Regions from separate parts of the Paenisporosarcina sp. genome, predicted to be linked through region 2. Evidence: riboswitches for the same ligand, from Rfam matches in the RefSeq annotation. Region 2 holds a riboswitch; each other region holds the start of a gene.
The links. A riboswitch is a leader RNA that binds a small molecule or an ion and turns the genes downstream of it on or off. The one in region 2 is predicted to bind cyclic di-GMP.
Positions count from the first base shown of each region.

Region 1: another riboswitch for cyclic di-GMP. It lies ahead of AC3EA5_RS04260 (type II secretion system protein); the one in region 2 lies ahead of AC3EA5_RS11330 (DUF5667 domain-containing protein).
Region 3: another riboswitch for cyclic di-GMP. It lies ahead of AC3EA5_RS15380 (DUF192 domain-containing protein); the one in region 2 lies ahead of AC3EA5_RS11330 (DUF5667 domain-containing protein).

Region 1 covers NZ_JBYNRN010000012.1:203,259-213,950, reverse strand. Annotated here, with positions in the region: gene AC3EA5_RS04280 (prepilin peptidase) at 46-801, opposite strand; gene AC3EA5_RS04275 (LysM peptidoglycan-binding domain-containing protein) at 818-1,843, opposite strand; gene AC3EA5_RS04270 (PilN domain-containing protein) at 1,840-2,427, opposite strand; gene pilM (type IV pilus biogenesis protein PilM) at 2,442-3,413, opposite strand; gene AC3EA5_RS04260 (type II secretion system protein) at 3,504-3,968, opposite strand; cyclic di-GMP riboswitch class II at 3,988-4,071, opposite strand; gene AC3EA5_RS04255 (type II secretion system F family protein) at 4,138-5,346, opposite strand; gene AC3EA5_RS04250 (type IV pilus twitching motility protein PilT) at 5,346-6,386, opposite strand; gene AC3EA5_RS04245 (GspE/PulE family protein) at 6,402-8,045, opposite strand; gene AC3EA5_RS04240 (type IV pilus modification PilV family protein) at 8,136-8,588, shown strand; gene AC3EA5_RS04235 (type II secretion system protein) at 8,604-9,023, shown strand; gene AC3EA5_RS04230 (hypothetical protein) at 9,038-10,351, shown strand; gene AC3EA5_RS04225 (hypothetical protein) at 10,379-10,692, opposite strand, start outside.
Region 2 covers NZ_JBYNRN010000032.1:27,667-38,358, reverse strand. Annotated here, with positions in the region: gene AC3EA5_RS11360 (5'-nucleotidase C-terminal domain-containing protein) at 90-2,258, opposite strand; gene AC3EA5_RS11355 (VanZ family protein) at 2,405-2,878, opposite strand; gene AC3EA5_RS11350 (hypothetical protein) at 2,955-3,407, opposite strand; gene AC3EA5_RS11345 (S-layer homology domain-containing protein) at 3,471-4,526, opposite strand; gene AC3EA5_RS11340 (nuclease-related domain-containing protein) at 4,996-5,856, shown strand; gene AC3EA5_RS11335 (hypothetical protein) at 5,918-6,136, opposite strand; gene AC3EA5_RS11330 (DUF5667 domain-containing protein) at 6,269-7,618, opposite strand; cyclic di-GMP riboswitch class I at 7,702-7,787, opposite strand; gene AC3EA5_RS11325 (M20/M25/M40 family metallo-hydrolase) at 7,990-9,609, opposite strand; gene AC3EA5_RS11320 (aminotransferase class I/II-fold pyridoxal phosphate-dependent enzyme) at 9,704-10,692, opposite strand, start outside.
Region 3 covers NZ_JBYNRN010000041.1:38,057-48,748, forward strand. Annotated here, with positions in the region: gene AC3EA5_RS15325 (GNAT family N-acetyltransferase) at 1-703, shown strand, start outside; gene AC3EA5_RS15330 (hypothetical protein) at 731-862, opposite strand; gene AC3EA5_RS15335 (type II secretion system F family protein) at 903-1,820, opposite strand; gene AC3EA5_RS15340 (type II secretion system F family protein) at 1,824-2,786, opposite strand; gene AC3EA5_RS15345 (TadA family conjugal transfer-associated ATPase) at 2,783-4,219, opposite strand; gene AC3EA5_RS15350 (CpaE/TadZ family protein) at 4,233-5,048, opposite strand; gene cpaB (Flp pilus assembly protein CpaB) at 5,061-5,735, opposite strand; gene AC3EA5_RS15360 (pilus assembly protein TadG-related protein) at 5,744-6,646, opposite strand; gene AC3EA5_RS15365 (TadE family protein) at 6,656-7,039, opposite strand; gene AC3EA5_RS15370 (A24 family peptidase) at 7,036-7,554, opposite strand; gene AC3EA5_RS15375 (Flp family type IVb pilin) at 7,588-7,770, opposite strand; gene AC3EA5_RS15380 (DUF192 domain-containing protein) at 7,773-8,129, opposite strand; cyclic di-GMP riboswitch class I at 8,299-8,387, opposite strand; gene AC3EA5_RS15385 (DUF2254 domain-containing protein) at 8,616-9,962, shown strand; gene AC3EA5_RS15390 (GNAT family N-acetyltransferase) at 10,085-10,657, opposite strand.

The sequences.
Region 1 (10,692 bases), on a different contig from region 2:
AAAAAAGACGAGACTCATGTCGTCTCGTCAAAAAAAGTTTTCGTCTTATATAAACAAATTTGTATACCATTCGAGTATGATATCTCCATAAAAATAAACTATCAGTGACGCTGCTGCAATAGAAGGTCCAAAAGGTACTGGCGTTTTCTTATCCGCCTTTTTTATTTTCAATTGAATAAATCCAGCAATCATCCCAACAAAAGCAGCCACAAATAAGGTCAGTAAGGTTGGAATCATTCCGAGCACCCAGCCAATCACAAGGAACAGTTTTATGTCTCCTCCACCCATACCACCTTTCGACAAAATGGCAATTAATAATAAAATACCAAATCCTATAAAGGCACCAACCACACTATCCCACCATTGAGTGAGTGGTGAAAGTATTCTTGAAAATATTAATAGAACGCCAAAGAAAATTAATACCTTATCAGGAATTAACATATAAGCTAAATCTGAAACAGTGATGATGACTAACATGGAAATGAAAAGGAGAGCAACGATTAGTTCTTTAGAGAATCCTAGTTTTAGATAGGCAATGGAAAATAGAATTCCTGTACATAATTCCATCACCGGGTAGATCCATTGAATTTTTTGTCCACAACTACGACATTTTCCCTTTAGAAAAATATAAGAAAATACGGGAACCAAATCTAAAATTGTTAATCTCCTTTTACAATTCGAACATGTTGAAGGAGGACTAACAATTGACTGTTTTTTTGGAATCCTTAAACCGACAACATTAAAAAAGGAACCAAATAGTAATCCATATAAGAAAAAGAATATGGAAATTGTGATTATCATAAAAAACCTCAATTCATTAATAGGAAGGGATTCGTAAAACTTCTCCGACAAATACGGTATTCACTTTTTTATTATTCGCTTTCATGATAATGGTTTCGCCATTTCGATTGCCGTAATAATCCATTGAAATTGAAAATAAGGTTTCCCCACTTTTAACAACATGACTTTTTTCAGCAGGTTGTTGTAAAGCTGCAGGTTGTTCAGAGACCTCAGAAGGAGGATCTAAAACTACTTCCTGTTCAGTTATCTCGGAGATACTTTGTTCACTTGAAGATATGCTACTACCTTCTAAGGAACTAATCGTTTCTTTTACTTCTGTAACATCTTGTAAAGGATTAATCTTCTCCGCTTCTTCTGAAGACGCAGGATTATCCATCTTTATCGGTAAATTGATATCAGGAGCATAATACGTCACAAGTTGAATGGAATAGTTAAATAAATCTTCCATTGGACCTACTCTCTCTTCTCCTTCACTAAATCCTGTAAACGCAAACGTTTCAATGGTATAAATTCTATTTAGCTTTTCCATTTCTTCTAGAAACAGCAACATACTTTCATAATCTTTTGATTGGATTTCAAGCTCAACAACAATTGTTTTTAAATCAGGAGGAGGTGGAACAGGTTGCGTTTGTTGAATTGCGTCATCGCTAATAACCAATTCTGTATCTGTTTCAGATGGTGAACCATCTTCAATTTCAACTTCCGTGAATTGTTCATTTATCAAGCCATCATACTGAAATACAATTGAGTCTAATAATGTGTCAGAGGCTAAAGCCGATTTTTCCAAGTCTAATATAATGGATTCTTCTTCTCTAGTAATCGGCACTTTTTGGGTCAAAATTGCAATTTCACTCTCTGAAATGGAAACAGGTTCTTCATTCACTGGTTCACTAACTTCAGATTTTAGACTTTGTGTCTTTAAAAGCTCAATACGCTCATTTGTTGGTCTTACTAATAAAAAATAAAATAAAACTCCTAAAATAAATAATGCACTAAACACACCTATGATCACTTGCCAATGTTTTCGTTCAAATACAATCATGGAGACCCCTCCTGTTCGGAATCAAGGTCTTTCAATGCATCTTGATTTAACAAAATTGAATACACTGCAATGGTCCTAGGTTGAACAAATGTTTCTTCATTAACAGCATTTTCTTGAGCAAGTGTATCTTTAGTAACAGATAAAATTCTGGCTTCATTTATGAATGGGGATTGTTGAATTGAAGTTAAATAGAAAGCTGCTTCAGCATGACTATCAAATTGAACCTCTAACTCAATTGAATCATCAATGAATACATAAGAGGTGAAATAACCACGAACTGGTAGTTTTTTTGATAACTCTACTAGTATTGCAATTTTAGAATACGGCTGAGTTGATGCCCATTCTACTGCGGATTCATAACGATCAAATTCAACCACCCTAGGATCCTCTTCCGTTGCAACCGGAATTGAAACTTGCGATGCAATTAAATTCTCTAAGTTCTCAACTTGTTGGTGTTTTTCATGATAAATCGACCATATCCAGGCAAATAAACAAAATAGAAGAATCACTAAAAAAACCGAGATAAAAAGCCATTCTTTCGGTCTATTTTTAGTTTGTATGAGATTGATATCGACATGTCGCATATGTAATACCCCTTTTACTTCCAAGAAAGGCCAACTAATTCTGCAAATGAGTCTGGAATCTTATACCCTGTCTTCGTTCCCCAAGATTGTTCATGTAAGAGAAAAGCATTGATGTCTTCTGAATCTGCATAACTTTCTTTTAACTCACCTAAATGAGGATGATCGCCTGCTAAACAAATCGTGTCGATTTTTTGTTTACCTTGTTGTAAATTGAATTGATAAAATGACTGTAATCGTTCAATTTCTTTTTTCATCATATTCATATGTTCGGTAAATACGACATCTTCTTTTGGGACTTCTATGTATTGAAAACCTGTTCTTGATTCAAAAGCCGTATATTCAGTTGGTGGAACTAACGTAAAGGTTCGAACATAAACCGGTTCATGATTGTGGAACATACTTAACTGAACTCCATCTAACTCCGCATGAATTAATAATATATTCTGTTCTTCAGTTAAATGAAATTGTTCCTGAAATAAACGATAGAGGTTTAAAAATGGAACATCCATAACAACTGGTCGTAGTTTTGATTGCTTAAGTATGGCCACCATTTTATTGATGCCTTCTTCCGGAACAGCTAATGCACGAACCTCTCTTTTACCATCAACTTCTGCAGTACCAACGATTTCAATAATAGGATCTTGGAAAGGAAGTTGGAATGATTCACCAAGCGCCATATATAAACTGCCTTTTAACTCTTCAATCGGAACACTCAGTGGCAATTTTGTTGAACGAAGTAATAATTCATGTGAGGAAAAGGAGACATATGTTTTTAATCCTGCCAATTTATATTGTTTTACAACCGAAGTTAAAGCACGAACCAATTGTTCATCTTGAATGATTTCACTTTTGTCAATCCAACCATCTTCAATAATACGTTGAATCGCATGCGTATATTGGTGTTTCCGATTGCCGACTAAAATACGGATATATCGTTTCGTAAATGTAATAAACACTGCTGCATGATTTCCCCAATATGTCGACAATCTTCGTCACCTCTAATTCTATGTATATGTATGTATTAACTATAATAATAGCCCCCTGCTTAAAAGCAAAGGGCTATTTATATCAGATAGTTATGGAGTTGGGTCTGCTCCAGCATTTATTTCGGTTTCTGTTATATCAGCTTTATAATATAAAGTACCACTATTACTTTTTAATGTTATTTTGTACGCTGCTGGAGTGCTAGCATTTGCAGGAATGTATTTGACAAACGATGAACCTTTACTATATGTTGTTCCATCAACTGAAGGATCTGCAGGTAGACCATCTAAAACTCCTGCTGTAACTAATTCATCTAAAGTAATTAAGTTATCAGTAAGCATTGAAGAAGTTACTTCTCCACTAACAATTCCAAGTTTCGCTGAGTTTATTATCAACAATGCATTAGATTTGTGTGCATCATCTTTAGAATTATCAATAATATTCCCAATTGCCGGTACAGCGATTGCTGCAATAATTCCTAGGATTACGACTACTGCTAATAGTTCAATTAGCGTTAACCCTTTTTGATTTTTTAAGTGCTTTAACCATTTTCTCATCTAAATCTCTCCCCTAAATGTTTTCAATGGGTGGGTGCACTATTTGCTCAAAATTACCCAAGTGCCCACATACAGGTAATTTGTCCTTGCGTCCATCATTCTTCCTATTACCTATATTATCGGTTGGTAAACAATTATTTCAAGTCGAAATATGTCTAAAGTTATAAAATTATTGAACTTCCGATAAAATCGAGAACATCGGTATCATGATAGACGCCACAACTCCTCCAATTACGACTGCTATAAACAAGATGAGCATAGGCTCTAACAATGTTTTCAATTGTTCTGCACTTTGATCGACTTCTTGTTCATAAAAATCGGCGACTTTATCTAACATAAAATCAAGAGTACCTGACTTTTCTCCTAAAATCATCATTTGAGAAACAAATGGTGGTACTGCCCAATGTCCTACAAATGGTTTGGCAATTGAATTCCCTTCTTGCACACTTACACTTGCTTCTCTCAATAACTTTTCAATTACGGAGTTTCCTACTACTTTTTCAACTATATCAAGTGCTTGCGTTACTGGAACACTCGATTCATATAGCGTACTAAGTGTTCGTGTCATTCTCGCGAGAATTGCTTTTTTCATGAGAGGACCAAACACAGGAATTTTCAATATTAAAGAGTCAATTTTATAACGGACAGTAGATTTATTTTTAACCGTTTGATAGGCGAATATTAAAATTGTGATAACAAGTATAAATATCCACCAATAGGTTGTTACAACTGAACTTAATGACAAAAGTAATTGAGTTGACCAAGGAAGTTCTGCTCCAAATGAAGAAAACATTCCTGCAAATCGAGGAACAATGAATCCAATCATAAAGACAATGACCAATATCGAAACTGCTAACAAGACAAGTGGATAAGTCATTGCGGATCTCACTTTTTGACGAGTCGTGTGAGATTTTTCATAGTACAGTGCAAGTCGATCTAATATTTCATCGAATTGCCCACCCGCTTCACCTGCACGTAACATATTTGAAAAGAGAGTTGGAAAAACTTTCGGGTGTTTGGAAGCAGCTTCTGAGAAGGGGTAACCCTCCCGTAAGTCATCTAATATTTCCCCAAGAACAATTTTCATTTTTTTAGAAGTAGATTGATCTTTTAAGATTGATGTTGCATCCAAAATCGTAATTCCAGCTTTAATCAAAGTAGAAAACTGTCTAATGAATATAACGAGTTCTTTAAAAGGTATGGATTTTTCCAATAAAGGAATCTCCGTGTAAAGAATCCCGGTTTTTTCTTCAATTTTCTTTGTAGAAATACCTTTAACCGTCAATTTTTGTTTTGCATCGGTTATTGAAGTAGCTTTAATACTACCAGCGATCACTAATCCTTTTCGATCTCGACCTTCATATCCATAGTATCCCATTAAATCGTCTTCTCCGATAAATATGGACTAGCACTATCAAAACTAACTTTTTCTTCTTTAACCAAACGTTCTATTTCCGATTCCATTGTTCGCATTCCAATATTTCTACTAGATTGCATAACCGAAGTAATTTGATGAATTTTCTCAGTACGGATTAAATTCTTTACAGCCGGTACATTTAGTAATACTTCAAATGCACCAACACGACCTTTCCCTTCCTTTTTAGGGAATAATCGCTGAGAAACAACGGCTTGCAGAACAGATGCAAGTTGAATTCGAATTTGCGGTTGTTGACTAGGCGGAAAAACGTCGATGATTCGATCAATGGTCATTACTGCACTGGTAGTATGCAAGGTTGCAAAAACTAAATGCCCCGTTTCAGCAGCGGTAATTGCCGTAGAAATGGTTTCTAAATCTCGCATTTCTCCAACTAAAATGACATCTGGATCCTGTCTTAAAGAGGCTCGTAAACCAGATGAAAATGATTTCGTATCAAAACCTACTTCACGTTGATTAATCATACATGTTCCATGACTATGTAAATACTCAATTGGATCTTCAAGTGTAATAATATGTTTTTTCATCGATTTATTCATTTCCGATATCATAGAAGCCAATGTCGTTGATTTACCAGAACCAGTTGGCCCAGTCACTAAAACTAACCCTTGGGGACGAGTTGAAATATCTCGAAGAACTGGTGGCAATGATAGTTCTTCATAAGTAGGTATATGTGTTGGAATAACTCGAAAAGCAAGACCAATACAATCCCTTTGATGATAAGCATTTACACGAAAACGGGAAACACCAGGTAAGCCATGTGAAAAATCAATTTCCCCTTTTTCAATAAACTTTTCCCACATTTCATTAGTCAGAATGGATCGGGTCATCGTTTCAATATCCTGTGGTTTTAAAACATCTTGTCCAAAACGCTTCAACTCACCATCTAATCTCATAATAGGTGGCATACCGACGGTTAAATGCACATCAGATGTCCCAAGATCAAATGCAGCTCGAAGTAATTGACTTAGTTGTTCATTCATACCAACGTTCCCTTCTTAATTCACTTTCGCGACTTTTAATACTTCTTCTAAAGTAGTGAAACCTGCTTTAACCTTTAATAACCCATCGTCAAGAAGCGGAATCATACCTTGTCTCATGGCTTCTTTTTGAATGTCAAACATACTTGCTTCATTAAATAGTAGGTCACGTATTTTTTCATCTAATATAAACATTTCATGTAACGCAATTCGGCCCTTATAGCCTGTATTTAAGCATTTACTGCATCCAGAAACTTTATAGATTTTTTCAATTCCAATAAAACGTTTGTCAAACACCGTTTTTTCTACTGCAGATGGTACATGTTCAACCCTACAATTTTCGCAAATCTTTCGAACTAATCGTTGAGAAATGACGCCATTTAATGCGGATATGACTAAGTATGGCTCAATATTCATATCCAGTAGACGTGGCACACTGCTAATCGCATCATTTGAATGCAGTGTACTCATAACAAAATGTCCGGTTAATGCTGCTCTAATAGCAATTTCAGCCGTTTCTTCATCACGAATTTCTCCGACCATTATGATATTTGGATCTTGCCTTAATATCGCACGTAAGCCACTAGCAAAAGATAAATTAATTTGTGGATTAACTTGAACTTGATTGATTCCTTCTATCTGATACTCAACAGGATCTTCGATCGTAATGATATTGGTTGTGTCTCGATTAATATGTTGCAGAGCGGAGTACAAAGTCGTTGTCTTCCCTGAACCTGTTGGACCAGTCAATAACACCATTCCAGAAGGCTGCTCCACCATTTTAATAAATGCTTGTAAATAACGTTTATTAAAATCCAATTGATTAATTGGTTTAATCGCTTTGTTTTTATCTAAAATACGTATAACGACTTTTTCTCCATTAACGGTTGGTAAAATTGAAACACGCAAATCAATAATTTGTTCACTTTGAGTAAGTCTAATTCGGCCATCTTGTGGTAATCTCGATTCGGTAATATTTAGATTGGCCATGATTTTTAGACGCGCAATAAGTGACGCGAACTGGGATGCTTGGAGAACACGATCTGTTTTCAATAAGCCATCCACACGATATCTGACATGGATTTTATCTTCAAGTGGATCAATATGTATATCACTTGCACCTAGTGCTAAACCTTGCATAAATAATTGATTGGTTAGTCTGATGGCAGGTGCTTCTTCTTGACTTTCATCGTCAAGTCTACCGGAAGTTTCAACATATAAATCTTTATTTACTTGTGAAAATTTATCAATTGATTCTAAAATATCATTTTTTGACGATATAACAGGCATCACAGTAAAACCTGTCCGCAATTCAATATCATCAATTGCTACAAAGTCTAATGGATCAGCCATAGCAACTTTCAATTGAGTTCCATTTTTTTCGATGGGCAAGGCAAAGTTTCTTTTGCAATAGTCTACTCCTAAAAGTCCCAACAAGGTTTCATCTATTGGAAATAAATTCAGCGAAACATGAGCAATCCCAAGCTGGAATTCAAGAACCTCGATCAGTTGTTGATCAGTAAGAATGCCACGTTCTAAAAGCGCATCACCAAGACGTTGATCTGCTGACTTTTTTTCAAGAGTTTCCATTAATTGCGTTTCAGTAATAATATTTGCACTAACTAAAATATCTCCTAAGCGTTTACGCTCCAAATTACTCACACACCTTCCATTGGTAAAAGTGTAGTATACTTTCTAGTATATAAGATTCATGAAGTAAATAGATACATAGAACTTAAAAGGATGATTGAAATGCAAAAATCCATCAAGAATGAACAAGGTTTAACGTTAATCGAAGTTCTAGCCTCGATCGTTTTACTTTCAATAGTGATTGTGTCTTTTCTATCATTATTTCCACAAATCACTAACTTCAATAAATCAACAGAAGAGAACTTACAAGCTGCGGCAACTGCTAAGGAAGTTCGGGTTTTAGTGAAACAAGAGATAGAATCATCGGATCTTTTTCCTAACAAACTATCATTTACAAATGAACGAACTCTTGATAATGGCGTTTATTCGTATAACGGTAAATATAATGGTTTTGAAGTACTCATTGAAGTTCAAGACCAGCCCTTTGTTGGAGATGAACCACTAAAAAATGAAATCCGAAATCTTTATAAATTTAAAGTTTCTATTGGACATAGTGACACTCGAATAATAAGTAAGACGTATGGTTTTATTAGTAAAAATATAACTCCTAACTAATAGGGAGGATAGTCAATGATTAATCAAAAAGGTGTAACACTTGTCGAGTTGCTTGCGACTCTCGTTATTTTCGGAATTTTTTCAACGATTATTTGGGCATTTCTATTTCAAGCCATGCAAACTAATGAAGTTGAAATTTCAAAGAATCAAATTCAGCAAGAAGCGAATATTATTTTAAACGCTCTTGATGAAGTACATCGGAAATCCTCTGAATATACGATAGATTATAATAACGATGAAATTATTATTACAGCTAAAAATTCTTCACAAATTGTCTTTTCAAATCCTCAGATTGACTATAATCTATTTCCACTTGTGTCTGGGAAGTCAATTTCCCCTAAAACTGATCAACTAAATATTACATTAGTTTTAAAAAGTAAAACGAATAAAAATGTGAATACAACCCTTAAATCTACTTTCAATAGATTAAAGTAAGAGGTGGAGAAATCATGAATCGAAATAGTGAGAGTGGTTATACTTTATTATTAACATTGGCATTAATATTAGTAATCACTAGTTTCATTGGCACACTGTCATTCTTGACTTTGAGTCAACAAACACAAGTTGAAAAAACAGATGAAGATTTTCTTCTATCTGACATTACAGAAATGGGAATTGAATATTATCGGAGTAGAGTTTTTGAGGATTATGTTAGAATAATTCACAAAGTTAGAGACAACATTCAAGAAAAGGTAGCAAAATCACCAGAACTTTATGAAACTGAAGCTGAAGTGGAGGCTTTAGAAAAAGAAGAAGAATTTAATGGAATAATGGATTTAAAAGCTATCTTGTCTAGTTATGAAGTGAAATTAATTTTAATTGAAGAACCAAAGTTGAATTTCAGTCTTACAGAATCGCCTTATGAATACGAATCTAATGATTTATATTTACAATATAAGTTTTTAATTGAAGGAAGCAATAGTGTTAATCAAGAGAAATACAGCTTTAACATTAGGTTACCTAAAAACTTTGTAGATTTGACAATAAATAATTCAAATCCAGGCAGTGGATCTGGACAAATCGATTACAACAAAACTATCCCAACACCTAATTTCTCTCCTCCTTTTCCTACTGAGGCTTGTAATGGTACATATAAAAATAAAACATGCATAAGTGAAAGTAAATTTATTAAAGATATTGAAAATTCCACTGTTTATTTTAAAGATGATATATCGACTAATAGCGCAAACAATACTGATTTTAAAGACTCTTTTATATTTATCGATGGAAACTTAGATGCAAAGAATTTTCAAGGCATCGAAGATGTTTCAATATTTGTAAATGGAGATACTAGCATTGATCAATTGTTGGCAACTAACATTAATTTATATTCTTCAGGGGCACTTAATCTAAATAAACATATTAATATTTATGATTCAAATATTCGAAGCATTGGTGCTGTGAATGCCACTAAAAAAGGGATGACTATTTCTAATACACATATGGTTGTAGAAGGATTTGGTAATACTATTGATCCTTTTAAAGTTACAAATTCATCAACCGTTTGTATAAAAAACGATAGTTTTTTAGATGAGTTATATATTGACTCCACAAGCTCAGTTATTATTTTGAATACTGCTAATCGATCAGGACAAAATACAAATGGCTCAAAACTACCATTAATTGTAGATATTGATACCTTCAATAAAAATTGTTATGGAGTATCAGACTCTGATGGAGGTATTGAAATTGAAATTATTAGTGATGTTAATGTCACTCATGAATCGATATTAAATGACATTGATTATGACATTACAAATTAAGGGAAGTGCCAACTCGGCACTTCCCTTTTATTTCGTATTTTTAGTTTGATCTTCTTTAAGGATTTCATCTGAATCAGATTCTGTTGAAGTTCCCCCTGGAGGAATAATTGGTGCTGGGTTGGGCGTTCCTCCACTACTTCCTCCACTAGGTACAGTAGGAGTCGGAATTCCATCAACTGAAATATTATTAGTTCCTGCTCCTGTTGACGAATCGTTTGAGGCGGGAGGCGTTAATTCAGAGGTTCCAACTTCATGTCGATATTGTATTTCGTGTTTAGGAAAATATAGATCGTTTGCTACATGGAAGGTTGCCTTTTTCTCTCCATTCAAAAATACGGTTC
Region 2 (10,692 bases):
TATTTCGTTCAAATAATTTATTTATTAAATTGTCGTAAACAAGAAAAATCGCGAAGGAAAATATCCCTTCGCGATTTTCTTATTTATTTTTATTCAGCTGCCGGAGTAGCTATATCTACAATACGACCTTCAACTTCTGAATTCACGTCTTCTAAAGTTAAAATATAGTCAATAAATGATTCATAATCAACGATTCCTGGCTCAGATCCACGTCCGTCATTATAAGCATTTTCAAACACTTCGTAACCGTCTCCGCCTTTCATAGTAAAGGCATTAGTTGCAACGGAGTAATTTTTCGCTTCATCAAGAGCAACGTACTCTTCACCCTCTAAAACTTCTACTTTCGTTACGCGTTCACCAGCAGGTTTCGACGAATCATATTCGAACTTCATACCAGAAACTTGTAAGAATGCACCACTTGCTTCTGGTGCTTCAGCAACTGAATGCTCTAACGCTTCAAGGATTTCAGCTCCTGTTAAATCCATAATTGCTAGCGCATTACCAAAAGGCATTACTGTTAAAACATCACCGTACGTAATTTCTCCCGCTTCGATTGATGTACGAATACCACCAGAATTTTGAAGTGCGATTACTGTTTCAGGCTTGTATTCTTTTGCTTTAGCTAACATACCATCTGTAATTAAGTTACCTAAATTTGTTTCTTTCGTACGTACATTTGCACGTTCACCATCTAAATCGACGTCATTTGATGCACCAGTTGCTGTTTCCTTTAATTCGTCGACGTCTGGTTTGTATTTATTTACAATTTCAGTAGCACCAGCGTCTGGTTCAATAGTAGATTTCTCCGGATATCCTTCTGGATCTGTGTTAATTAAACCACCACCATACATTGTTACTTCTCCCCATGCATTGAAAGTAACATCTAGAACTCCTAGAGCTTTGCCGTATTCATAGGCTTGAACAATAACTGTAGGTGCATCAAATTCTTCTGATAAGTATGGCTCAGGAACTGAAAGATGTGTATGCCCACCTACGATCACGTCAATACCTTCAACATATTTTGCTAAAAGTTTATCGTTATCATATTTTGCAGCGTCTTCGAATCCAATATGGGAAAGTGCAACAACTTTATCTATCCCCATATCTTCAAATGTTTTAACTGCTTTCTTAGCTGCATCGATATAATTCGAAAATTCTACTGATCCAACACTTGAAATATCAGGCGTTTCTTCAGTTGTTAAACCAAATACCCCAACTTCGTGCCCATTTACATCAAGAACAACACCGTTGTAAATATGTCCATCTTCGTAATTAGAAGCATACGTATTTGATTGTAATCCATCAAACAAAGAATCCGCTGAAAAATCTACATTGGCAGCTACCATTGGGAATGAAGCATTTTTAACGAAATCTGCAAGGGCTTTATGTCCTTCATCAGTAGCACCTAGATCAAATTCATGGTTACCGAATGTCATCGCATCGTAGCCTAGGTACTCCATCATTTCTAATGTAGCTTGTCCTTCAAATAAATTGAAGTAAAGATCTCCAGAGAATACATCCCCAGCGTCTAATAAAATGCTGTTTTCACTTTGAGCTCTTACTTCTTTTACCGCAGTCGCATAATAAGGTGCTTTTTCTAAATACGAGTGCGTATCATTCGTATGCATGATTGTTAAGTCGGTATAACCAAAGTATTCTTTAGCTCGGTCAAGGAATAAAGCTAATTCACCACGTTTCAAGAAATCTTCAGAACCAAATTTCTTATCTGTTTTACCAAATGCAATTCCAGCTTTAACGAGAGCATCTACATATGGAGCAAAACGTTCATTAACATCAGTATATTGAGTCTTTGTAACATTCATGTTGACATCTAACCCTGCTGCATTAGCAATTAATAATGCAGATTGATTTCTTGTAAGAGATTGGTTTGAACCGAAAGTGTCAGCATCCAATCCGTTAATCATATTTAATTCGTACAATGCATTTACAGCCCATTGCGCTCGCTCTGGAACATCCGTGAAACCAGCATCTTCATATGTACCTGCTGGATCTAAATTTAAAGCTTTTGCAACAAAAACTGCGGCATCCACACGTTTTATTTCTGTAGCTGTTCCAAAAGTAGTTTCTGTTAGGCCACTTGTAATACCATGTCCTACTAGAAAGTCAACCGCATCCACGTATTTATCAGATACGTCATTAAATTTTGCAACCTCATCAGCAGATGCTGCGGGTACCAATGCTGTAGCAACTGCTGCAGCTGTAACTGTAGAAGCTAAGAACTTTTTGTTTTTCAACATGAACTTTCCTCCTTGTAGTGAGATCCTTAAGAATCTCTAACATCTATTACTTTAGCAAAAAATACTAGATTCGCAAAGTGAGTTTACACAATCTTTAGAAACTTTTTGAAAACGCTAACATTATAGGGCACTAAGTAAAGAAAAAGTCACGTTTGTTTGTACAAACCTGACTTTTTATATGAATGAACATATTTTAAAACAAAGATTGTTAATAAGGCGAAAATTGCACCATATGCATCGAGTAATACATCTTGAACTGTTGGTGTTCTTCCACCCGTCAATGATTGATGAAATTCATCAATTACGGCGATTAATATTGTTAATAAAAAAGAAAGAAAATATTTCTGCGTCATGATATAAGCTGAAATTGCTAATGCGCCAAATGTAAAGACATGTGCACCTTTTCTAATTAAAAATTCAATGAATAGATAATATCCTCTCTCGTCTATTGAGACAATGCCTCCCCAATAAGGAATTTGAAACATAGATAAGATGTGAATAAAAGGTTTGTTTGGTAACCAATGTTCGAGTGTCGGAATGAGAGACTGTTCTTCATATGTTTGTCCTGACGAATAGAATAGAGCAGAGACGATTAATATAAATAAAATGTATTTTTTCATAGTTTCTATTCTAACATGGGGAGCAAAGATCATAAACAAAGGTGACACTCTAAAGAAAGCTTTAGTAGCTTAACTCTTACCAAGTTATGTAACCTGTGTCTGCTGGCATAACAGACTTAATAAATTCTATTTCTCGATCTGTCAAATTATCCGCTGTATTCTCAGTCGACCAATGTCCCATATTTACTATGGATTTATTATTATAACTTAAAAAAACTGAAAACCATTTTAATTCTCCATGTTGAGTAAGATTATCGTAAAGAAGATGTTGGATTATTGCTGGTGTCAACTTGGCTTTAAAATAAGTAAGTTTATACTTATGAGAAATAACAAATTCATTTGTGATGGCCTTTGTTTCTTCAATCGTTTTAGTTTCTTCAGTCCAGCAATGTATTTCAACCGTATCGGATTTTTCAATAAAATATTTCATGAGGGGAACCCAGTAATCATAATGTTCCGGTATCGGGATTCCATAAGGTGAACCTTCAGCCGCTGAATATGAACTAATTTCAAAATGTAAATTTTCCAATTTAATTCCTCTTTTTTTCACAAGAAGCCAGCTACACAACATTATGTGGCTGGCTTCTTGCATTTATTTAGTTGAAAACATATGAACCCAGTATATGCGACCATTTTCATCTTTAGCAATTCCTACTCCAATATTTGTGTAAGAGTGACTTAAGATATTGGATTTATGACCTGGTGAATTCATCCATGCTTTAACTACTTCTTCGGGAGTTTCTTGACCATAGGCAATGTTCTCACCAAATCGGCTATACGTATATCCAAAATGCTCTGCCATATCCCATGGGTCTCCGTAGGTAGGAGATTTGTGGTCGAAATAATCATTCTTATTCATATCTTCAGCTTTAATTGCCGCAATCTTCGATAATTGCGCATCAATTACTAAAGTTGAACGTCCTTCCTTAGCTCTTTCTAAATTTACTAATCTTGCTGTTTGTTTTGCCACTTCATTTACTAAAGGAAGTGTAGTATCTATATAGGTTTTATTCGCAGTATCATATTTGATGACACCGTTATTGCGATTTCCGTTAAATTGCATTGCACGATCAAGAAATGCTGCCATTTGAGCACGTGTAACAGATGTCTTTGGTGCGAATTGTAATGGTGAATATCCGACTGATATTCCTACTTCTGCAATTGTTGTAACATAAGAATGTAAGGTCATTGTCGTTGAAACATCTTGAAACTTCACTTGATGATTATCATCTACAATGATTTGATACGCCGTTACTAGAACTTTTGCCATTTGGTCTCTTGACAATGGTGAGCTAGGATTAAATTTCGTAGCATTCGAGAATATTCCTTTCTCCGTAAGAGCTACTATTTCTTTGTATCCTCCAGTTGTAGGATTGATATCTTGATAACTTGGTTTAAAAGATGTTTCTAAAGGGATTCTTAAAGCTTTCGCTATTAATATAGCAGCTTGAGCACGCGTGATTCGATCATCAGGACCAAATCTTCCATTGTTATATCCATTAATAATATTTGAATTAGATAGTTTAGTAATTGATTGGTAAGCCCAGTGACTTGTTGGGACGTCAGTAAAACCGGCTGCACTCGTTTGAGTAGGTAGTAACATATGCAAACATAGCAATGCCAAAACTATCCATTTTAGCTTTTTCAAGGTTCCACTTCCTTTCTACGTTTCTCATATAATAGCAAATAGTGGATAGATTGGAATGAGGATTTTGTTGTGGGGAGATTTTCCTGTATGTGTTGTTGTGGGATTAGCGGGTTGGAGTATTCTAGATTTCACGGGTGTTGTATTTGTGTGGTGATCTCACATTCTACATTTCGCGGGTGGTATTCGAGGATTTGAAGGTGTGATTCTATATCTCGTTGGAGCTATTCAAGGATTCGACTGGCCTATTCTAGATTTGGAGAGGGCTATTCTAGTATTCACGTTTTACACACAATTCTTTATTGGAAAAAAATTCTTTTGTTCTCTTGTAAGTTATCAGATTATTTGATAGATTTTTGAAAAGGAGATGATTTTTATATTTTATACGCGGTACAAGCCTGTCAATATTGATGCGCTGAGTCGGTTGAAAAAGCGATTACCTGAGCGACATCCAATGTATGAGAAAGTTAGCATGGATCTTTACAATTATACGGCTGGATTTGGTGGCGAAGAACGAGTTGATCAAGTGTTGCGACGAGTTGCTTTTGCAGAACCTTACGCTATTTTACCAAATCTATATTTACATGACCCTATCATTTCAAGCTCACAGATTGATGTCTTAATTGGAACCAGCAAATATTTCTTGATTTTAGAAGTGAAGAATTGGACAGGCTCACTGGATTTTAAGGACTCCCCTCGACAAGTGATTCAAACTACCTCAACTTATACAAAATCACATGATTGTTCTTGCGTTCAAGCTGAAACGATTCGAGATCGATTGGTTCGCTGGCTTAAGAGAAATGAGATTGAGATTCCAGTTTTTTATGCAGTAATTTTTCCTTACGCATCCACCATTATTAACAAATCAACTTTTATAACTAATGTTCATGTTGCTAGTGAGCTACCGATTTTATTGAAGGCATACGAAAACCTCTCTTCGTTAATAGCTGAAGATTTATTTCATTCAACCATAACCTCTTTATGGTCAGAAAACACCCCCTTTACGCTCAATCCCTTATGCACGAAATACTCTATACTCCCTAGTGATTTAAAGAGAGGCTTATTTTGCTCTAGTTGCGACTTTCATTTACTTAAAAAATCTAGTCGCAGTTATTATTGCCCGAGTTGCATGACCATGCCGAGTAATCCGTTTGCAGATGCAATGACGGATTGGTTCTTTCTGGTCGGTCCAAGCATTTCGAATCGGGAATTAAAAGCATTTACTAATACAACAACTTCGCATACTGTTGGGTATTTTATGAAATCGTCTGGATATAAAAAGAAAGGCAAAACTAGGGATAATTTATATTTCAATGAGTTAGTATATAAATAAAAAAGCAGCCAATTACAATGAAATCACATTGTAATTGGTTGCTTAAAATATGTGTCTTTTATTAACCTGACATAGCTAAAACAAAAAGCGACCATAACGAAACGAGTCCACCAACAATAATTGTTAACATCACATAAATAAAGAAATTTTTCTTTTGTAAAGTATCATTCCGTTTGAAAATGTATGCTAATACAGCTGTAAGTATATACAGCAACCAGCTACTCAAGGTTACGATAAATAAACTTCTAAAAGGAGATATACTACCTACCCTCTGCGACAATAAACCTCCGATATCTTGTGCATAAGCACCCAAGATCGTCGCTAGAATTAAACAAAAGAGTAAGATTATATTATTTTTAACGATCTAAATCACACCCTATTGAAATTTCCAACTTTACTTGAGATAAAGGAATTACTCATCTTTATCCTTTTTGCCATTATTAGATTTGTCTTCATTTTTGTTGCCTTTTTGTGAATCGGATTTTTCTTCTCGTTTTGATTTATTTTCTTTTTCTTTAGCTTCAGCAGCTTTCTTTAAAGCCTCTTGACGCTTAGCTTCAGCCTTAGCTTTTGCTTCATTTTGTCGTTTTTCTTCAGCTTTTGCTTTTGCTTGTTCTGCTTTTTGTGCGGCTTTTTCTTTCGCTTCAGCAGCTTTTAATTCAGCCTTCTTTGCAGCTTCTTGACGCTTAGCTTCAGCCTTTGCTTTAGCTTCTTCCGCTTTTTTAGCGGCATCAACTTTTTTAGTTTCTGCTTTAGTCGCAGTTGTTTTTTGTTCAACTGTTTTTGTAACGGCTGTTACAGCGGCAACAGTTGTTTCTACAGTAGATTCAGTGTCAGCTTCTGTCGTTTCTGTTGATTCTTCAGTAGCAGTTTCTGTATCTACCTCTTCTTCTGTTTCAGTTGGTTCCTCTGTTGGTTCTTCATTGACAACTTCTTCTTCCGTTGCAGGTTCTTCTAATGGTTCTTCTGGAGTTTCTTCAGTTTCTTCCGCTGCTTTTTTAGCTAATTTCGCTAATTTTTTCTCCACTTTTTTGTCTAGACGTTCAATCGCTTTTAGCACGTTTTTTGCTAATGCTTCTTTTGCTTTAGGATTTTCTACTTTTTCTAATGCCGCTTGTAGGGCTAATAGGTTTGATGAGAATTTTTCGATTAATGCAGCACGCGCTAAATCTTCTTCTGTTTCTTCAGTTGCAGGTTCTTCTTCTACGACTTCATCCGATTCAGGAGATTCTTCATCCACAGGTGTTTCATCGGTTTCTGCATTTTCTTCTTCGGTAGTTCCTTCTTCTTCAGTCGGGTTTTCTTCTTCAGTTGTATCCTCTTCTTCAGAAGGAGTTGGTTCTGTCGTACTATCTTCTGTTGCCTCATCTTCTGTTAATTCATTAAATTTAGCGATAGCTTCTTCTTGTTGATCAATCGCAAGTTGAAGAATTTCATTCGCCAACTCTTCTTCACCATTTTCAAATAAGGCAGTAGCCTCTAAAATACGTTCTTCAACAAACGCATTTAACAATTCCGCTTCTTTTTCATCACTGAATGTGAAAGCTAATTGTAAATTTTCTTGAATTGTTTTAAGGAAATAAAAGAAATCTCCTGGAACCAATGAAGGCTCTTCTGTTTCGATTACCTCTTCATTTTCGCTATCAACTACACTTTCGTCCGTATCTGCATAAGCCGGATTGACTCCTGCACTAACAACGAATCCTCCAAGTAACATGGCGCTTAGTAGTGATTTGTAACTTTTACCAGTAAAAATCGACATAAAAAAACTCCCCTTTTCTAATTGTGATAGAAAAACAAGGAAGAAATGTGAATTAAACTTATTCAAGTTTATACTCATCATTCTTCAGCGGTTCAGCCACCATTACCATTTCGGTATTAGGTCTGGAACTTTGCGTCTTCACCTTTCGATGAATTTGCCTTTTTCAAATGAGAACTAATTACTTTTACTAAGTTAGTTCTTATCTAGCAATATTATACAACTTTAGCTATCATATTGCACATGTGAATTGAACTAATAGTAGAATAGGTAAATAGTTTTGTTAATAGAATAAATAGAATCGATTTTGATGGATGAAAAAAACATGTCAATTGGCTGGCCAACTGACATGTAATCATCATTTAAAAATCGTTCTATACTTTCACCCTATTAACCAGTACTTCCTTAACCATACCTTCAACCAGTGCAGGTACTTCGACAAAGGCACTTTGAATATGCAATCGCTCTGTCCGTTTGTGAGCGTCTTTACCAAAAGGACCTACGTTCAAGATTGGCGCTTGTAGTTCAGCCATTCCATCAAACGGAATTGAATAGGAATCTCCCCATACTGGTGTATTTGCTTCAAACACTTGCCAGCCACCCGTTACGTCTTCGTAGTTTACATAGCTTAGGTCCGAGATTCCGTTGAAATAATGCATGCGTTCGACAGGTAGATTGAAGTCCATGTCACCTTTTTCTTTTACATACTTAACGCAGGCTTCAACTACCTCGTCTTCACTCGTGTTCACTGCTGGATAGTATGGTGGTGTGTACATTAACACGATCGCAGGAGCGAGTTCTTGGCATTGGATCATCAGCGTGTCAACAATCCGGAATGATTTTTCGCGATCGTCCCACTCTGTGTTTTCTCCGACTAACGCTTTGACGCTGTCGATATAATCCATGCCGAATTTCTTTTCTGCGTGGTCCATCAATTGTTCGTATCGCAACACTTGGATGTCACCAACTGGTTCAACCCCTTCACGTTCACAAATGCGTTGATAGTCTTTATTACAAGCATCCGCCGATTCTTTAGCTACTTGCTCGAATAAATCCATGATTTCCGCTGCGTTACGCTTCATTAAAAAGACATTGTAGAGTGCTTTTGCACGATATGGCGTTTGGGTCGAGTATTCCATTTTTAAGTCTTGTTGTTGCAATGAAACGGGTAGAGGTGTTTTTTCACCAAGAACCGTTTCTTGGAATAAAGAGTTAAACTCCATTCGCTGAGTTAAGTAGGATGCAATATAGTTCGCCGTGATGCCGCTTAATGGTTCACCGACGTGCGTTTGCATGCCATAAAAGAGAGCTGAAGGCATGATTTTCCCAATTGTCCCAGAGTAAATATAGAAATTTGGATCGCCAGGTTCTTGAGAGAAAACGGGTTCGCCGTTTAAAAACAATTTATATGTCAAATCATGCTCATTGCGTAAGTCGTTGAGTTTCAATACTGCCGCGCGCATACCAGAACTGTTTACTTCTTCATCCGGTACCGTCAATAAAATTAAATTGATTGGCCAGTTTTCTGAAGCTGCCTTTTCAATTAACCCCATGTGCATAACTAGTCCCATTTTCATATCCATCGTTCCACGACCGAATAAATAATCGCCAGACTCAAGGTCTACTCGTGCCTCGTCAGGTAGCTCGTCCTTAATATCAAGAAGTGCTTTTGTTAACATTTCCGGTTCAAAAGCAAGAGCTTCTAAGTCACCATACTCTTCTGTATTGACCGTGTCGAAATGGCTAATCAAGACGACGGTTTCTTTTGCTTCCGGGTGTTTATAAAGAGCGGTCAATAATTTACGTCCGTGATCCGCTTCCGTTAGTTCGATATTTCCTGGATTTTCTGCAAAATACGGCACACCATGTAATTTCGCTTGAACTTTAAGTGGGAATTCCCGCTCTCCATCCGAATGCGTCATACTTTTCCAACTTACAACTTCGCAAAGCAATGAGCGTAAGGCTTCCGGTGTCGACCATAATAATTCTGTCATTTCTAGGACTCCTTTTTGGGTGCCAGGTACGCAAACAAATGTGTTTGTTTAAACATTCATGAATGTTTGTGTACCTGGTACCGATCTATTGATTTTACTGATTATCCAGATTCTTTATGAAAGCTTCGAGTCGATTCATGCCTTCTACTAAGACTGGCATCGAGTAGGCGTAAGAAATACGCATATAACCTTCTCCGTATTTGCTGAAGGCACTTCCAGGTACGCAAGCTAGACCGCCTTCTTTTAATAGTTTCGTCGCAAAGTCAAATGAACTCATGCCGAATTTTTTAATAGAAGGAAACATGTAAAAGGCTCCATTAGGTTTTACGACTTCAATGCCCATGTCGATTAATCGACCGTACAAATAATCGCGTCGTTCGATATATTCTTTATTCATAGCAGCTGGAACGTCGCGCCCGTTTGTCAACGCTTCAATTGCCCCGTATTGACTTGGCAAAGGTGCACAAACCGTGTTGTATTGGTGAATTTTAATGACGTGCTGCATAAATTCTTTCGGTCCGAGTAAGAAACCGATGCGCCATCCAGTCATGGAATGGGATTTAGACAAACCGTGTATTAAAAATAGTCGATCGCGTAGTTCGCTATAAGATGCAAACGAACGATGTTCGCCATTAAATGTGTTTTCACTATATATTTCATCAGTTAAGATAAAGATTTCATGTTGTTTCAATACGTCTACCAAAGCATCCATTTGCGCCGGTTCAATCATGACACCCGTTGGATTTGATGGGAAATTGAAAAGTACCGCTTTCGTTTTTTCATTAATTAATGAAGCTAACCTCTCGGCAGAAGGCTGAAAATCTGTGTCAGAAGTGTCGAGATAGACCACTTTTGCGCCAAGCAATGTAATAATCGGCTCGTACCCTGTATACATAGGTGCCGGCAAAATCACTTCGTCGCCTTCTTCTAAAATAGCTCGAAAGGTCGCGTCTATCGCTTCACTCGCACCGATCGTGATTATGATTTCGTTTTCCGCATTGTAATGAAAGTTATATTTATCGTAAAAAAATTGACTGACGGCATTTCGTAAATCAATCAGTCCCGCATTATGCGAGTAGCCTG
Region 3 (10,692 bases), on a different contig from region 2:
AACGGATTTCTTTTATTATCAAGAGGATGAACTTATTGCTTTTCTAGGAATTTATCCATTCGGCTCAGTTGCAGAAGTGTGTGGCATGGTGAAACCGAATGAGCGCAGAAAGGGTCTTTTTCAACAATTATTTTCTGAAGCCATGGACGTATGCGAAAAGCGTGGCTACAAGAAAATTCTTCTCAATGCACCTGCAAGTTCACAAGCGGCGAAAGGGTTTTTGAATAAACAAGGTGCCGCGTATGCATTCACAGAACATCAAATGAAGTGGGAAGAAAAAGAGTTGGCAGAAGTCAGTGGGTTTACGCTACGACAAGCTGATGAAAAGGATATTGCCATGCGAGCGCGTCTAGATGTTGAAGCTTTTGGGGTAGATGAAGAAAGTGCTACCGCTAATGAGAGTAGAATTGATAACGATGAAGACACTGACATGTTAATGATTGAAGTAGACGTGGAAGTGATTGGGAAAATCCGTGTTAAACGTGAAGACGGAGAAGCTTGGATCTACGGATTTTCCATTTTGCCAACACATCAAGGTAGAGGAATCGGACGGAAAGTGTTGCAACAAGTGGTGCGCGAACAAAGTGCTAAAGGGCACTCACTTCACTTAGAAGTGGAGACGAAAAATGCACACGCATTATTGCTTTATGAGTCAATTGGTTTTAAAGTGGTCCACGCTCAAGACTATTATCGATATAAATAGAAAAAACGAGTCCACGTGACTCGTTTTTTATTTGGTTTGAGGTCCTAACGCCAATAAATCTTCTCGTTGCGACAAATTATGGTTCGCTAACGCCATATTATCGCGTCCTAACGACAATAAATGAGCCCCGAACGCCAAAATATCACCCGCGAACGCCAATATAAATTCTCTTGTAACAAAAAAACGCCATTTCGGCGTTTTACATAAAAGTCTCCATCAATTGAAGCAATACAGGTCCTAATAATATGATGAAAATACATGGGAAGATAAAAATAACGAGAGGAAAGAGCATTTTAATCGGTGCTTTCATTGCTTTTTCTTCTGCACGTTGTTTGCGACGAATTCGCACTTCTTCCGATTGTATTCGTAAAATTTGGACCATACCAATTCCTAATTGTTCTGCTTGAATGATATTCCCAATCAACATCTGAATATCATCCACTTGTAAGCGTTCACGAACGCCAGCGAGTGATTCTCTGCGGGTCTTCCCAAGACGTAATTCCTCAAGACAGCGCTGGAATTCATCTGCCAATACGCCATGTTTTTTAGAAACTACCTTACTCAATGCTTGGTCAAAACCTAAACCGGCTTCCATACTAACTGCAAGTAAGTCGATGAAATCAGAAAGCTCAACTACCGCTTTATGATTGCGTGATTTGATTTTCATTTTTAGAAAAGCGTGAGGTAAATACATACTTAATGCGATTGTAGCTAACAGCATAAATAGGAGTTTGCCAATCGAAACATTAGCTATTACAAGGATAATGAACATGAAAATCGGCAACACGATTAACAATCCAAGTTGTAATATTCGAAACTCAAACGGCGTCATACTGTATGGTGTACCAGCTTGAAGCAATTTCCGTTCGATTTTTTCCGCTTTACCACGTTTATTCGTACGATTAAAACTTCTTTTAAACTGTTTAATGCGTGTATCAAATAAACGTTGAAACAAGGACTCCTTTGCATTCACGGTAGTCGATACGATTTTTTCTTGACGTTCTTCACCAATCACCAATGCAATACGTTGTTTCCTTGAAAGAATGGCTTCATTTCGTGCCAATACTAAGCCCAATAAGACAAGTGAAATGGTGATGAGTGCAAATAATTCAATCATTCGCTACACCTCGATTGTTGTGATTTTCATAATAAAGAAAAAGCCAATCATCATGGATACGGCACCCACAGCTAGTAAAACAAGACCAATCGGATTGGTGAATAGTACGAGCATATAGGGTGGGTTAACAACGAACAACATACCAGCTAATCCAAGCGGAAGTAAGGCAATAACCATTCCTGACATTTTCCCTTGGGCAGTTAACGTCTTAATTTGACCTTGAATTTTAATACGTTCACGAATGGTGTGAACGATTTTTTCTAAAACGACAGCTAAATTACCACCAACTTGACGCTGAATCAGAATGGCTTGGATCATCAAGTCTAAATCATTACTTGGCATTCTCTCTTTCATTCGGTTCAACGATTCTTCAACTGTAGCTCCGTATTGCATTTCTTGCAGGACGATCGCTAGTTCTTCTTTAACTGGAGAAGGTGACTCTTCCATGACATTTCGTAAGGCTTGAAAGAAACTAAAACCAGCGCGTAATGCATTTACTACCGTTGAAATCATTTCAGGTAAATAATTGTTGAATTGCTGTAGGCGTTTCTTTTGCTTTGATCTAACAATCATCTTCGGTAATACAAATCCAAAAATGGCACCAAAAAACAGTACCATTATAGCTGGCTTGAACAAATAAAATAACAGTCCGGAAAAAATGACAGAAATCCATTGGAACATAACGTATTCTTCCGGTTTTAATGGAATCCCAGCTCGTTGTAACATCATTTCTATCGATTTATTTTTATCCTTCGCTTTTAACCGCTTTCGGACTTTCTCTTTAGCGGTAGTTAAATCGACTATGCGACGCATTTCTTTATCGGATTTTGGCTCATCACTTTCACTATGAATGAAATGCTGTAATCGTTTGTTCATTTGTTGTTTTTGGTAAAACACTTTGACCAATAAAGCTAGAAAGAACAAAGTAGATGTGACTAATAATAAAATATATCCGATTAGCGTCATAACGTAATCTCATCTTTTTCAATGAAAACATGAGGAGGAATATGGATTCCTGACGTCTCAAGTTTTTCATAAAATTTCGGCCGAACACCTGTCGGGATTAATTTACCACGAATTTTACCAGATGCATCGACCCCAGCTTGTTCATAAACGAAAATATCTTGGAGAACAATGATGTCACCCTCTAGCCCTTGGACTTCCGTGATTTTAACAATCCGGCGAGTTCCGTCTTTTAAACGAGATTGCTGGACGATTACATCTAAAGCTCCTGAAATTTGATCACGAATCGCTTTTACAGGTAAATCCACTCCTGCTAATAAAACCATTGTCTCTAAACGTGAAATCATGTCACGAGGACTGTTCGAGTGACCTGTCGCAAGTGAACCATCATGTCCTGTATTCATCGCCTGTAACATATCAAGTGCTTCAGCACCACGGACCTCACCAATAACGATACGGTCAGGACGCATACGAAGGGAATTCCGTACAAGATCACGAATCGACACTTGTCCATTGCCTTCAATATTGGCTGGACGTGACTCCAATGTCACTACATGGTCTTGAGTAAGTTGTAATTCTGCAGCATCTTCAATCGTTACAATTCGCTCGTCCGCAGGAATGAAACTAGATAATACATTAAGCGTAGTCGTTTTCCCTGACCCTGTACCGCCACTAACGAAAATATTCAGTCGGGCTTTAACGCACGCTTCGATAAATAAAGCCATTTCTTCCGTAACCGTTCCAAATGATATTAAATCCTTAATAGTATAAGGGTCCTTCGAGAATTTACGGATGGTGATTGTCGGTCCATTTAATGCTAATGGAGGAATAATCGCGTTTACTCGAGATCCATCCGGCAGTCGAGCATCAACCATTGGGCTACTTTCATCAATACGTCGACCAATAGGGGCAACAATTCGTTCGATCACATTAAGAACATGTTCATTATCTCGGAATTCGATATCGGTTAATTCAAGACGTCCATTACGTTCACAATAAACATGGTCAGGTCCATTGACCATCACTTCAGATACCGATTCGTCTAAAAGTAGGGGATTGATAGGACCAAATCCTGTTAATTCATTAACTAAATCAGCCGTTACTTTTTTACGGTCAATCGATTTCCGATAAGACTCTTCTTCTTTTAATACTTCTTGAACTAATCGATCAATTTGTTGATCTAAATCATCATGTTCCACTTTCAAATCAATCGTCGCTAATATTTCTTTTTGAATGAGCTTTTTAAACTCTTGTTCTTTTTCTTGATGAACAGCTGTGGGTTTAACAACTTTCACTTCAGGCGCAACAGGTAAAGGAGGAGGGGAAGGAACGACATTCACGCGTTCTTCTACAGGTGTTACTTGCTCAACTTTTTCTGCAACTTCAATTGGTTCGGTGAGTTGCTGTTTTTGTTGCAATCGATTCAGTAAACTCAAGTTCATCTCCTCCTTATTTTTTGCGTCCAAACCACAGTTTTTTGGTTCGTTCTTTTCGACTGTCCGTTTCATCATCAGCATGATTATTCTTAACAATACAATCCGCCAAGCGTCCTAAGTCTTTCGCTAAATCAGTTCCACTTCGACGACTGACAACGGGAATACCAATATTTAATGATTGGCTAGCTAATTTAAAATTGTTTGAAACAAACTCTGCATCAAGTAATTGAAGCATCGCTGGGATTTCTTCTGGTTTAATTAAACCTTCCATATCGTATCGATTGATGACTAATTTTATCTTAGAGGTATAACCAAGTTGATCGAATGTTTCTAACAACTGCTTGGTGTTTTTTAATGCTGTCATATCAGGAGTGGTAACGACTAGAATATCATTCGCAATATCGAGTAAGTCGAGTGTTGTTTCATGAAATGCATAGCCACAGTCAATAACTGTATAGTCGTAATGGTCTTTTAACATATGAACCGCTTTTTTCATCACATCATTCGTTACTAGTTCCGCATGTTCAGGACGTTCTGGAGCAGCTAAAACTTGAATGCCAGATTCATGATTTGTTAAATAGTTGGAGATAAGAGAGTGGTCAATTCTTGCGATGTCTTCGGCAACATCTTTCATCGTGACAGATGTTTTTAAATCTAGGGCAATTGCAATATCACCAAATTGGAGCTTTCCATCAACTAAAGTGATGGATAAATATTTTTTTTGAAGTGCAATTGCTAAGTTTGTAGCTAAAAATGTTTGACCGACGCCACCTTTAGCGCTACATAGGGCAACTACTTTTCCTGTTTTCATTTGTCCTTGTAATTCCAAGGTGGCACCTCCTTAATTATTCGTCGTAACTTCACGACGGTGAAGAGTTAAATGTAATGTTCCACTTTCATGTGCTTGCACCAAACTTACGGTATCTTTAGGATCTATTTCAATTGTGACTGATGAATATTCTACCAGTTCATCATTTTCGTCACGAACCGTCATTTTTTGACCAATCGCTAAAACGCGCACTTTACCATATAATAATGATGTTTTAACGACGGGATCTGTTGTAGAACCGATTATTTCAGTAAATAAAACATCTACAAAATCCTCTGCTTCAATCAGATTTGATACCGATTGAACAAGGTTCGCGCGTATGGAAATTGCTTGTTTCCCCTCGGTGATTTTTTTCGAAAGAACATCATTGATTTGTTGGACAGATTGAACACGAGCGGGAAGTAGAACTTCATCACTTTCAATGCGTGTTGTTGCCAATTTACCAATAACCTCATCTACCGTTTTTAAGCTTGATGCATGGACAGAGGATTTTGGTTTCGTTGTTTCGGTAACCATCTCTTCAGTAATGACCGTGTTCTCCTCAATCATTTGAGTAGAGACAATCACTTTCTGAGTTTCTTCAGGTATTTCACTTTCTTTATTTTTTGAAGAAAGTGTGAATGCAAAAACAAGGGTTGTAATAAGTCCCATGACGATGGCTAATAAAAATAATGTGCGAGAACGCATGTGAACACCTACTCTACTAATCGAATTGTGTATGCACCTTTTTCGGATGCATCATCTAACTGAAAACCTGTACCGACACGTTTTAAGAAAACGCCTTTAATCGTTTTATCTTTGGAATCCATTGGCTCAGAAATATAAAAATAAGCAAAACCTGTAATTTTCACTTGTTTCATTTGATTGGAATCTTGATTATAAGGAACATATACGGGTATTAATAAAATCCTCGGACAATCCCTAGCAGTCATATCATTGCAAGTAGAAATCAAATAGTCGACAGCTGTTTTAGTGGGACCAGCGATATTACCAGTTTGGGTATTAATGATATCGCCAATTTTTAATTCGCCATCGAAGCCATACATTAAATTTTGTTCGTATAGTTTAGCACCGGGTCCTTCAAGTGCTAGTGCGCCGAAATATCCTGTATCGCCTGCAGTTTCATCCACTTTAAGTGTGTATTCATTCCCATAAATAAGAGGGATGGATTCATCAATTCCAATAGGAGCAGCCCCTGAAGCTCGGCCCATTTTACCGATTTCGACAGTGGCTTTTACTTTTACATCCACTTCGTTAAATCCAACGATGGAAGAGAAAAACAATGCAACAGGTTCATTTAAATGAACTGCTACGCTTTTTTCGGGTGTTACTGTAATACCTTGAAGATAGGGAAGTACATCATGTGCATCTAAGATCCCTTTAACAATATTCGTTACAGGTTCCCCTGCATTTGTTGTTAGTTCCTGTCCACCAGATAAGGCAGCTGCGTTGGCCGCTTTTTGAAGATTTGCCTTTGACATATATAAATGGCCGCCATCGACGACTAATCCAGCAAAAGCTGTCAGAACAAGCATTAAAAAAGCTGCAATCAGAATGATATTTCCTCGTTCATCTTTGTGAAAATCACGCATTTTCATCGCTTAACCTCACTCCACTCGAATTGTCGAATCCACTTGAATATCAATAGGTCCGTTAATTACTAACTCAGCTAAAGGCATAATGGCGTTCATTTTATAAGAAAGGGTCACAGTTACATCGTCGCCTGATTCACGAATGCTATCACTTGGCGTAATCGAAACGATCATTGAATTCCCATTTCCTGCTGTGAAATGTTGTTTAGCATACGACTCCATTTCAGCATCTGTGTAACCAAAACTACCGAGACGAACGGTTTCTTGCGCTGTAAAATGCATCGTCGAATACGTGTAAGCAACTCGTCCAAGATCAATGATGAATACTAAAAACAATAAAAAAACAGGAATGACAAGCGCAAATTCAACGAGAGATTGACCTTTCTCCTCGCGAATCATAGGCGAATCACTCCTTGGAAAATCATTGTGCATAATGCGCCTCCTACAATAGCAACACCATACGGAAATGTTTGATTGGATGAATGATTTCGCACAACGGCTAATTTCATTCCATACGTCATGAGGCTGTTGCGGTGAAATAAAGTCAGCCACTGCTTAGATTTTATTAACCTAAACAAAATGAGAAGTAGTGCAACCACTCCGCCAATAATAGACATATAAACCGCAGTCGTTAAAATGAAAACTGATCCTTGAATGGCTCCGATTACTGCCATTAACTTCACATCACCAGCACCCATGCCCTTCATCATGTATGGAATCAAAAGGATGGCGAATCCAACAACCAATCCTAGTAAACTACTTGTTAGACCAATCCAGCCATTAGTGAAAACTTGTAAAATCAAAGCGAGAAGGAGGGAAGGAAGCAACACATGATTATAGATTTTTCTGCTTTTCAAATCTGTAAACAAACAAATTATCATTAAAACGATGAGTAATCCATCTAGTAGTTGCATCCATATTTTCTCCTCTCACTTAAAATTTGTAACTTATTCTGGAGCAGTTTCGTCTGTAAATGCAGCTGTTACTTTTTTGAATTGTTCAACAATAGCGTCTCCGAATAATACTAATAGTCCAACAACCCCAATTGCGATAATTCCCAATACCAACGCATACTCAGCCATACCTTGTCCTTCTTCTTCGTTCATGAAATTTTTGATCCATTGTGTCATGATTATTTCTCTCCTTTTGGTTGTATGTGTAGTTTTTGTCCTTCTTCAAGTGCGAGTTCTTCGATGCGACCTGCTGCTAATTCAATTACCGAATAAGCTTTAGGGATGTGTAGTCCACGTTTTCCTGGAGCGACAAATTGTTCGAGTCCAACCACTACTTGATTGGCATCTAAGTAGACGATGTCAATCGGGTATTTCATAAAATACGTGTGAACCGATCGGCAGGGTTGAATATGAATTCCGGATTGACGAGGAAGTGATGATGTGAATAGAAGTCCCTTTAAACGTTTTCCAAAGGAGTACGCAGGTTTAACATTATTCGCAATCACAGTTCCTTGTACCGAGTCAATCACTTGCACAACTTCACCTCCAACATAAAAAAATGAACCCCGCCTACCGAAAGCGGGGTTCACTAATAGATTAGTAGATATCAAAATGTTGTGATGGCTAATTTTATAAAAGGGCATTAGACCCTCTTGCAAATAGTGATCACTCGTTTTGCATCTCTAAAATCTTATGCCCTGTTCTTTCGGTAGCTGGCTGGCAATTGTGTTTGTACACAAGAAGCCCCTGTAGCTTTGCGTCGCTGACTTTCATCAGGTTTGCCTTTATCGAGAATCAGTAACGAAGTACATCACTTATTTCTCTTATTGCCTATAATAGGTGCAGAAGAAGATTCTGCATATAGTCTAAACTATTCCTTTTGGTAAATTTTATGCGTGTAAAAAGATGTGTTTTTATTCGCGAAAAATTATAATTATAAGAGATTCGACTTATTCCATTAGTCACGCGTATTGATTATATTCACTATATGTTACAGTGTTTATATAGAAGGAGATGGGCGTATGGACCGTTATTGGTTGAAAATTAAGGAAAGTATTTGGTTTATTCCGACCTTATACAGTTTAATATCAGTTGTTATTGCCATTATTTTTTCAACAATTGATCATTTATATGATGATATTTTGCTTATGTACGTCCCGCATGTTTTATTAACAACAGTCGAACTGGCTCAAACGATATTAGGTGGCTTGTCTGCAGCACTTTTAACGATGACCACATTTACGTTCTCGACGATTATGGTTGTTCTGACAACCTATTCTTCACAATTCTCTCCTAGAACACTAAAGAATTTTGTTCGCGATCCAATGGTGTGGCGGGTATTAGGGGTGTTTATGGGTGGGTTTATATATACCACGTTATCTCTTCTATTTATGCAAGAATCAATTTCTGGCGAATCGGTTATTTCATCATTAGTAGGCGTATTATATGCGATGGTTTGCTTAGTGTTCTTTGCGATTTTTATTCACCATATTGCAAAAAATATTCAGGTGAATACGCTCATTGAGAAGTTAACAATTGAAGGGGACGAAGCGGTTGGGTGTTATAAGGAACTTCTAAAGAGAGAAGATATGACAACCAATATAGATGGACATTGGACAGTTAAAAAGATGGCTTATCCAATAAAGGCAGAAAACGATGGGTATATTCAATTATTTAATCTAGAACAAATGGTGAAGGTTGCTCAAAAATATGATGGGCAAATTGAAATTGAATGTTGTATCGGTGATTTTGTTCAATCAAATACACCAGTAGTTACACTTTATGTGAATGAATTAATTGAAATAGAAGAAGATCCTGCGCAATTATTTACGATTGGAAGAGAAAGAGATACAAGACAAGACCCGGTTTTCGCGATTCAAAAGATGGTGGAAGTGTCCCTTCGTGCTATTTCACCAGGAATTAATGATCCAAATACAGCCATTCATAATATTCATCAATTAGGTAGATTGTTGGGAAGTTATAGCCAATTACCTCAAGCAGATTTTGTGTTTAATGATGTGAAATCGATTCATAGAGTGAAATTGAGAATACATACCTTTGAAGAAGTGTTGTATCACACGTATTATCAGTTAAGTCATTATGGAAAAGGGGATATATCCGTTTTGGCAGCTATCTCTGATTCACTAATTAATGCCGCTCAACTGGCTCCACTTACAGCAAAAGAAGAACTGTGGAAAATTCAGTTATACATGATTGAAAGTATGGATGGGACAGAAATACAGTCATTAGATCGTCAATTCTATCAAAAGAAAATTAATCGTTTAGCGGAGTTGGTTGGAACAACAACGATAATATTGAAAAACCAAACCAATGATTATTTTGAGGAAGGTTATGAATTAAAACCATAAGAAAACAAAGCTTGCATCCATAATGGTGCAAGCTTTGTTTTTCTTAAACAGATATCCAAACATACATAACTTCTATCAATTTAAAAAAGAGCGCCGTGGGAAATTGGCGCTCTTTCTTGTACTTAATATTCTTTTAGCATATCTGTTTTTTTCTCATCTTTGTACTCAAGTACTTCATGAGAAGGGTCATACGAATCACCATAAAAGTGTTCGTCTTTAAACGTATGGATGTTTTCATACGTCCATTTCATTGCTTTGTAGATTTCTAATTCATCTTGATCTACAGGAGACCAGTATAAGATTTCAAGAACTGTGTTTTCACCTGTTGCAAGTGATCGACGAATATAGCCGATACGTGAGGCATGTTTGAAATCTTCACGGGCGTAAAATTTCAAACGTTTTTCGGTGTCAGTATCTTCATAGTTCACAGGTTCTACTTCAAGTAGAATGGCTTTGTTTTTCTCTTTTAATTTATTTAATAACTTTCGACCCAGTCCTTCGCCACGTGCATCTTTAGAGACAAACAAGTAGTCTACGAAGATGAAGTTTTCAAACTCAACGTACATGAGAACGTGTTTTGGTCCTTCGTCTTTCATATACACATTGCCTTTTTCAGCAAGTAATGTCTCCATATGCTCTTTTGACTTCATTTCTTCGACTGGGAAATATTGATTTAGTTTTTCGTACCAATTCATACAAACAGTCTCCTTCCAAAGTTTTAGTTTGCCCG